DNA from 2 places in the Actinoallomurus acanthiterrae genome. Region 2 is predicted to be linked to the other one. Evidence: predicted binding sites of a transcription regulator. Region 2 holds the regulator's gene; the other holds the start of a gene.
What was found. The regulator HspR, encoded in region 2, represses chaperone genes until heat shock. The targets are predictions, from matches to a motif close to ANTTGAGTCNNNNNGACTCAANT.
Positions count from the first base shown of each region.

Region 1: a site for HspR is predicted at 1,857-1,879, ahead of lon (endopeptidase La). Genes of this name have one in related genera too.

Region 1 is NZ_BAAHCO010000001.1:3,773,312-3,777,707, reverse strand. Features, by position in the region: gene lon (endopeptidase La) at 1-1,844, opposite strand, end outside; gene ACYVF7_RS18365 (hypothetical protein) at 2,015-3,424, opposite strand; gene ACYVF7_RS18360 (MerR family transcriptional regulator) at 3,506-4,396, opposite strand, start outside.
Region 2 is NZ_BAAHCO010000001.1:12,302,299-12,306,694, reverse strand. Features, by position in the region: gene clpB (ATP-dependent chaperone ClpB) at 1-1,666, opposite strand, end outside; gene ACYVF7_RS58010 (heat shock protein transcriptional repressor HspR) at 1,667-2,107, opposite strand; partial or broken gene dnaJ (molecular chaperone DnaJ) at 2,113-3,277, opposite strand; gene grpE (nucleotide exchange factor GrpE) at 3,313-4,002, opposite strand; gene dnaK (molecular chaperone DnaK) at 4,052-4,396, opposite strand, start outside.

The DNA of each region.
Region 1 (4,396 bases), 8.5 Mb from region 2:
AGCCCGGTCGCCACGCCCGGCACCGCCGTACGCCGCTCGGACTCGTTCAGCGACGTCTCCGGCGTGAAGCGCGGACGGCCGAGGTAGTCGCGCAGGTCGTCGGCGCCGACCGTCACCGGCAGCGTCCTCTCCGCCAGCGCGACCTTCGCCGCGACCTTGCGCAGGACCCGGGCGATCCCCCGCTCCAGGCTCCGCACGCCCGCCTCCCGCGTGTACTCGGCGGCGAGCAGCCGCAGCGCGTCGTCGCCGATCGTCACCTCGTCGGCGGTCAGGCCCGCCTTGTCGAGCTGACGCCGCAGCAGGTGGTCGCGCGCGATGGCGACTTTCTCGTCCTCGGTGTAGCCGTCGAGGGAGACGAGCTCCATGCGGTCCAGCAGCGGTTCGGGGATGGTCTCCAGCGCGTTCGCCGTGGCGAGGAAGACCACGTCCGACAGGTCGAGCTCGACCTCCAGGTAGTGGTCCCGGAACGTGTGGTTCTGCGCCGGGTCCAGCACCTCCAGCAGCGCCGCCGTCGGGTCGCCGCGGTAGTCCGCGCCGACCTTGTCGATCTCGTCGAGCAGCACGACCGGGTTCATCGTGCCCGCCTCGCGGATCGCCCGGACGATACGGCCGGGAAGCGCGCCGACGTACGTCCGCCGGTGACCGCGGATCTCGGCCTCGTCCCGGACGCCGCCGAGCGCGACACGGACGAACTTCCGGTCCATCGCCCGCGCGACACTTTCTCCGAGCGACGTTTTTCCGACCCCAGGCGGCCCGACCAGGGCGAGGACGGCGCCGGACCGCCGGCCGCCGATCACGCCGAGTCCGCGGTCCTCACGCCGCTTGCGCACGGCGAGGTACTCCACGATCCGCTCCTTGACGTCGTCGAGCCCCGTGTGGTCCTCGTCGAGGATCTGGCGGGCGCCCGCGATGTCGTAGGCGTCCTCGGTCCGCTCATTCCAGGGAATGTCCAGGACCGTGTCCAGCCACGTACGGATCCAGCCGCCCTCCGGCGACTGGTCGGAGGTCCGCTCGAGCTTGTCGACCTCCTTCAGGGCCGCCTCCCGGACCTTCTCCGGCAGGTCGGCCGCCTCGACGCGGGCCCGGTAGTCCTCCTCCTCGGAGGACGGGTCGCCGTTGAGCTCGTTCAGCTCCTTGCGGATCGCGGCGAGCTGCTGGCGGAGCAGGAACTCCTTCTGCTGCTTCTCCACGCCCTCCTCGACGTCCTTACGGATCGTCTCGGCGACGTCCAGCTCCGCGAGGTGCTCCCGGGTCCAGCCGATCGTGAGCTCGAGACGCTCGGTCACGTCGGCGGTCTCCAGGATGCGCACCTTCTGCTCGGCGCTGAGGTACGAGGCGTAGCCCGCCCGATCGGCCATCACCGACGGGTCCTCGATCTGCTGGATCATGTCGACGACCTGCCAGGCGCCGCGCTTCTCCAGCACCCCGACGACGAGCGCCTTGTACTCCTTGGCCAGTTCCTCGGCGCGGGTGCCGAGACCGGTGTCCTCGACCTCGGTCCCCTCGACCCACAGGGCCGCGCCGGGACCGGTCGTCCCGGAACCGATGCGGACGCGGGCGACACCACGGACGACAGCGCCGGGTCCGCCGCCGGGCAGCGTGCCGATCTGCTCGACGACGCCGAGCGTGCCCACGGCCGCGTACTTGCCGTTCAGCCGGGGCACCAGCAGCACTCGCGGCTTCTCCTCCGACCGGATGCCAGGGCCTCGGGAGACGGCGGTCGCGCGCGCGGCGTCGATCGCCGCCCGCACGTCGCTCTCCGACAGGTCGAGCGGTACGACCATCGCGGGCAGTACGACCTCGTCGTCGAGCGGCAGCACCGGCAGGGTGACGATCTTGCTCATCAGGCCTCCAAAGCTTGAGTCACTCACACTCAAGAAAGAAGAGTCCCGATAAATTTCCGCAGGTCTGTTCGCCGTGAGCGATCACGCGAATCGCGCCCCTGGCCGTTCCGGGCGAAGACCGCCAAATTCGGATACAGGCTGCCATCGGGCGTGCTCACGGGTCAGCACGGCTAGAAATCGCGCCAGTCGTCGAACCAGTCGGCGGCGCGGGCGTCGGGGATGCCGGCTCGAGCGGCCAGGTCCATGAAGGCGTCGCCGGCCTGCTCGCGCCGCAGGGTGTCGATGATGCCGTGGCGCTCGTCGATCGCGTTGAGCCTCTCGACCAGTCTTTGGAGCGTCGCCTCGGCGGTGCCGGAGTCCCGCTCGATGCCGCGGAGGGCGTCGCCGTAGGCTTTGCAGGCGGCGGCGCCCGCGCGTTCGTCGTCGTCCACCCAGTCGCGCAACGGGTTGGTCAGGTTGACGGCGAGCCAGGTGTCGGACTTGGCGCCGTGTAGGGAGAGGGTCGTGGCCGACTTCCGGTAGCGGGCGCGGAGGTCCTTCGCGACGCTCTTCCGTACTCCGTTGATCGTGAAGTGGCGGAGGACACCCGGCGCGGGAAGGGCTTCGACGTCCTCCAAGCCGTAGGCGTCCGTCAGCTGAAGCGACTCAAGATGGTCGAACACGCCCAGGGTCTCGGGGTCGGTGAGCGTCCCGGGTGGTCCCGACCATCGGATGTGCAGGCTCTCCAGATCGGCGAGCTCTTCGAGGCCGGTCAGCGTGGCCTCCCCCTGGACGTTGAGGCGAAGGTCTCGGACGCCGGTGAGCCCGGCCGGGATGAAGGGCTGGGACGTCGTCAGTCTGATCCACCGGCCGTCGTCTTGGGCGACGACCTCGGTCGGCGCGTTCGGCAGGGTGAGGTGCATCAGTCCGGCCGGCAGATGAAGGGATTTCGGTGCGCTGCCGTGAAAGGAGAGGTCGGTGAGGGCCGTTTCGGTGAGGTCGACCGCGGTCGGCGGATCCGTCCAGTACAGATCCGAGACGACGGGCTTGGCGACGAGGAAGCCGAGCAGGCCGCGTTCCTTCCCCTCCCAGCTGAGCTTGGTGAGCTGGGGAAGCGCGTCCAGGGTCGCCCAGCGTACGGATCCGTGGTCTCGGAGGTCGAGAAGGTTCGTGCCCGTCGGTCGTTCTGTTGGTCCTTCGCCGAGGTCGATCTCCACTGGCTGTGAAAGGTGGTTCTCCGCGGCCTTGTACGCCTGCTTCGCCTCAGGAGGCAGTCGCTGGTCCCACCTTCTCTGCAGGACGGCCTGCTGGGCCAGGTACGACCAGCCGCTGTAGGACGACGTCTCGTTCGGGGTGTCAGGGTGCAGGGGCACCTTGCCCAGCCAGGTGAGCCCCGGCGGCTGCGGGGCCGATGAGTCGATCGAGATATGGGCGGGACGGCCTTGGTGTGCGTGGTGGTCGAGCCACCATGGCCCTGCCGCGCTCAGGTCGTCCAGAGTTGGTACGCCGTCCGAGTACCAGGCCAGGAGGCACACGGAGAGTCTCTTCTCCTCCACCATCGTGACCTGGCAACCGCCGTACCCGCCAAGGGGCAACGGCATCGCCGCGATGTCACCGACCCTCAACGCACACCTCCAGTCGCGAAATCCGCAGGATAGAGGAAGCGCGGTAGCGACAATCTCTTATCGTGCGTTGCGCAGCTTGAGGATGTAGGTCGCGGTAAGCGCGACGGCACGGTCTTCGTCATGTGACAGGTCCACGAGGGCGCGTGACGTCGTGATCCCCGGGATGTCCGCGAGCGCCTCCGTCAGCCGTCGGCGTGCGGAGGGTTCCATGGTGCCGTCGGCGAGGCAGCCGACGAGCCTGGTGGCGATCTGATCCGCCAACGCGGGATCACTCGCCAGCGCGCCCAGCGCATCGGCCGCATCGGCGTCGTGCGCCTCTTCGAGGATCATGTCGGTGAGCGTCGGAACCGCGTCGGCCACTCCACGTGCTCCGAGCGCCAGGGCCGCGCGCCTGCGGACCACGATGTGGGAGTTCGTGAGGGCGTCGTGCAGCAGCGCGGTCGCCGCACCGCCCGGAATCTCGGCGATGGACTGGACGGCGCGTTCGCGCACCTCGGCCACTGGTGAGCCGAGGCCCTCCGCCAGCAGCGCCAAGCCGTCATCGCCCGATTGCGCCAGGGCCCATCGAAGGGCTCCGGCGACATTCGGGTCCGTCTCGCTCAACGCCGCCTCGACCAGAGCCTCCACCGGCACCGGAACCTCTTCGACCGAAGATAGAGCCGCGCGCTGGCGCTTCCCGGCGCTCTCCGACCCCAAGGCGTGGAGGAGCGCGACGACCTGGAGGACGTCCTCCCAGCCGGCGGGTTCCGCGGCATCGATCCGACGGAGTCGCGTGAGCAGCTCCGTCTCAGCCGCGATGCGTTCTCGCGTCTGGCGGATGAGGTCGTCGATGAGCTCCGAGGGCTTGAAGCCGGGATCGTCCAGCGCAGACCCGACGTCACGCAGCGACAGTCCCAAAGACCGCAGACTCTCGATATGGAAGATTCGCCGGATGTCCTCGCTGGAGTA
Region 2 (4,396 bases):
TCTCGCCTTCGAGGAGCCTGCCGACGGGGACGCCGGTCCACGAGGACACGACCTCGGCCACGTCGTCGGCGCCGACCTCCTCCTTGACCATCGTCTCGCGGGTCTCGGCGGCCTCGGACGCCTCGGCGAGCTGCTTGTCCAGCACCGGGATCTCGCCGTACATCAGACGGGCGGAGGTCTCCAGGTCGCCGTCGCGCTGGGCGCGTTCGGCCTGGCCGCGCAGGTCGTCGATGCGCTTCTTGAGCTCACCGACCTTGTTCAGGCCGGCCTTCTCCTGCTCCCAGCGGCCGACGAGGGCGTTGAGGTGCTCCTGCTTGTCGGCCAGCTCGGCGCGGAGGCGTTCGAGGCGGTGCTTGGACGCCTCGTCGGACTCCTTCTCGAGGGCCAGCTCCTCCATCTTGAGCCGGTCCACGGAACGCTGCAGCTCGTCGATCTCGACGGGCCGCGAGTCGATCTCCATGCGGAGCCGGGAGGCGGCCTCGTCGACCAGGTCGATGGCCTTGTCGGGCAGGAACCGGGCGGTGATGTACCGGTCGGAGAGCGCGGCGGCGGCGACGAGGGCGGCGTCGGAGATCGCCACCTGGTGGTGCGCCTCGTACCGGCCCTTGAGGCCGCGCAGGATCGCGATGGTGTCCTCGACCGTCGGCTCGCCGACGAGGACCTGCTGGAAGCGCCGCTCCAGCGCCGGATCCTTCTCGATCCGCTCGCGGTACTCGTCGAGCGTCGTCGCGCCGATCATCCGCAGCTCGCCGCGGGCCAGCATGGGCTTGAGCATGTTGCCCGCGTCCATGGCGCCCTCGGCCGCGCCCGCCCCGACGACGGTGTGCAGCTCGTCGATGAACGTGACGACCTGGCCGTCGCTCTGCTTGATCTCGTTCAGGACCGCCTTGAGGCGCTCCTCGAACTCGCCGCGGAACTTCGCGCCCGCGACCATCGCGCCCAGGTCGAGGGAGACGAGGCGCTTGTTCTTCAGCGTCTCCGGCACGTCGCCGGCGACGATCCGCTGGGCCAGGCCCTCGACGACCGCCGTCTTGCCGACGCCGGGCTCGCCGATGAGGACCGGGTTGTTCTTCGTACGGCGCGACAGCACCTGCACGACGCGGCGGATCTCGGTGTCGCGGCCGATGACCGGGTCGAGCTTGCCGTCGCGGGCCTGCGCGGTCAGGTCGACGCCGTACTTCTCCAGCGCCTGGTAGGTCTCTTCGGGGTTCTCGCTGGTCACGCGGGCGTGGCCGCGGACCTTCTCGAACGCCTCGAGCAGCGCGTCGGGGGTCGCGCCGTTCTCCTTGAGGAGGGTGGCGACGGGACCGCCGTCGGTGGCCAGGCCGACGAGCAGGTGCTCGGTGGAGACGTACTCGTCCTCGAGCTGCTTGGCCCGGTTGGCGGCGGTGTTCAGCACCTTCAGCAGCAGCCGGGAGGTGTCCGGCGCGTTGACGGTCGAGCCGGCGGCCTTCGGCAGCGCCGCGATCTGCTCCTCGGCGCGGCGCCGGATGGCCTGCGGGTCGGCGCCGACGGCCTCCAGGAGAGGCGCGGCGATGCCGTCAGCCTGGCCGAGCAGCGCGACCAGCAGGTGCGCCGGCTCGACCTGGGGATGTCCCTCCGTCGCGGCACGCCGTACCGCGACCGAGACGGCCTCTTGGCTCTTCTGGGTCAGCTTGTAATCCACTTATTCCTCCCCCCTAGATCGCCACAGCACCACGCTGGTCTGCCGGATCGGCACCAGATCGGCTCCAGTGTCGGAACCGTGGGCGTTCTTCAGTTTTGCCAGCCGGGCGGCCACGGCGCGCGTGGACTCCAGCTCGTTGCTCAGCTCCTCGACCAGCGCGCGGAGGCGTGCCACCTCGGTGCGCAGTGCGTCGGACTCGCGCTCGCGGTCGAGGATGTGCTTGATGCCGGCGAGGTTGATGCCCTCTTCCTGGGACAGCCGCTGGATCTCGCGCAGCATGACGATGTCGCGCATGGAGTAGCGGCGCCCGCGCCCGGCCGTACGACCGGGGGACACCAGGCCCAGCCGGTCGTACGTGCGGAGCGTCTGCGGGTGCAGCCCGGACAGCTGAGCCGCCACCGAGATGACGTAGACCGGACTGTCGTCGCCGAACGGATCCATGACGATCACTCCTCCTTCGCCATCCGCAGCAGCTCGCTGCGCAGGTCTTCACCGCTGTTGCTCGCGCGGATCTTCTCCAGCGCCTCGCGCGTGGTCTCGTCGACCTTCTGCGGCACCTGGACCTCGACGGTCACCAGCAGGTCGCCCTTGGTGCCGTCGCGCCGGGTCGCTCCCTTGCCGCGGACCCGGAAGGTGCGCCCGTTGGGAGTGCCCGGCCGGGATCCGCAGGGTCACCGGCTGGCCGCCGAGGACCGGCGCCTTGATCTCCGCGCCGAGCGTCGCCTCAGGGAAGGTCACCGGGACCATCACGGTCAGGTTGTCGCCCGACCGGCCGAACACCTTGTGCCCCGTGACGTGCACGACGACGTAGAGGTCACCGCTGGGGCCGCCGCTCTCGCCGGGAGCGCCCTTGGCCTTGAGCCGGATCCGCTGCCCGTCGGCCACCCCGGCCGGGATGCGCGCCTGGATCGTCCGGGTGCTCTGCGCCCGCCCGCTGCCGTGGCAGGTGAGGCACGGGTCGTCGACCACGAGGCCCCGCCCGTGGCACTCGCGGCAGGGCTCGGAGAAGGCGAACCCGCCGGCGTTGCGGCTCTCCTGCCCCGTGCCCTCACAGCGGGGGCACACCCGGGGCACCGTGCCGGTCTTGGCACCGGTGCCCCGGCAGGTGGGACACGCCGCCTCGCTGGTCAGCCGCAGCGGCACCGTCTTGCCCTCCAAGGCCTCGCTGAAGGTCAGCGTGACCTCGGACTCGACGTCCGCGCCCCGGCGGGGCCGCCGGGTGGTCGTCGTCCGGCGACCACCGCCGAACAGCCCGCCGAACAGGTCGCCGATGCGCTCGCCGGTGCCGGTGGTGCCGCCGGTCGAGCCGCCGAACAGGTCACCCAGGTCGAAGCCGAAGCCGCCCTGCGCCCCGCCGCCGGGGCGACGGGCCCCGCCGAACAGGCTGCGGGCCTCGTCGTACTCCTTACGGCGCTTCTCGTCGGACAGCACGTCGTAGGCCTCGGAGATCTCCTTGAACTTCTCCTCGGACTCGGCGTCGCCGCGGTTGGCGTCCGGGTGGTACTGCCGCGCCAGCTTGCGGTAGGACTTCTTGATCTCGTCCTGGGTTGCGGTCTTCGGAACACCGAGGACCTTGTAGTAGTCCTTCTCGATAAAGTCCTTGGTGCTCACCGGCGTCCCTTACCTCTTCCCGATAGGTGTTCGTCTCAGTCGTCGCCGGCGCCGTCGACACCGGACTCGGCCTCCGGCTTCTCACCGTCGGCCGTGCTCTCCGCCTTCGCCTCCGCGTCCGGCTCGGCCTGCGGACCGAGGTCCTCGGTCGGCTCGGCCACGGCGACCCGCGCGGGCCGGAGGGTCCGCTCGCCGATGCGGTACCCCGACTGAAGGATCTGAATGGCCGTCGGCTCCTCGACCTCATCGGAGTAGGAGTGCATCAGGGCCTCGTGGACGTTCGGGTCGAACGGCTCGCCGGCCGTGCCGAACGACTCCAGGCCGAGCTTGCCGACGATGCCCTCGAGGGACTCGGCGATCTGCTTGAAACCCCCGCTCAGCTCTTCGTGCTCCCGGGCCCGCCCGATGTCGTCGAGCACCGGCAGCAGCTCGCCGAGGACGTATGCCAGGGCCTGCTCGCGCACGGCCGCACGGTCCCGGTCGACCCGCTTGCGGTAGTTGGAGTACTCCGCCTGCAGCCGCTGAAGGTCGGACGTGCGCTCGGCCAACTCCTTCTTGAGCTTCGCCACCTCTTCCCCGTCCGCGCCGGAGGGCGCTTTCTCGGTGGGGGACGCGGGAGCCGACTTCGCCGACTCCCGCACCTCACCGGTCTTGGGATCGATGCGCCGCTTGTCGCGGATCACCGGGCCCTGGCGCTCCTCGGCGTCGTCACGACGCTCCGTCACGCTTCCTCCTCGAGTACAAGTTCGTCACGGTGTGGGGGGACGAACCCGGTCACGCCGCGCCGCCCTTGGTGTCCTTGTCGTCGTCCACGATCTCGGCGTCGACGACCTCGTCGTCCTTCGGCTGCTCGCCGCTCTGGGCGTCGGCCGTCGGGCCCTCGGCGCTCGCCTGGTTCTGGGCGTACATCGCGGCGCCCATCTTCTGGCTGACCTGGGCCAGCTTCTCGGAGCTGTTGCGGATCGCGTCGACGTCCGTGCCCTCGAGGGCCTTCTTGACCTCGTCCAGCGCCGTCTGGACCTCGGTCTTGACCTCGGCCGGGATCTTCTCGTCGTTCTCCCGGAGGAACTTCTCCGTGGAGTAGGCGAGGGTGTCGGCGTTGTTGCGGGTCTCGGTCTC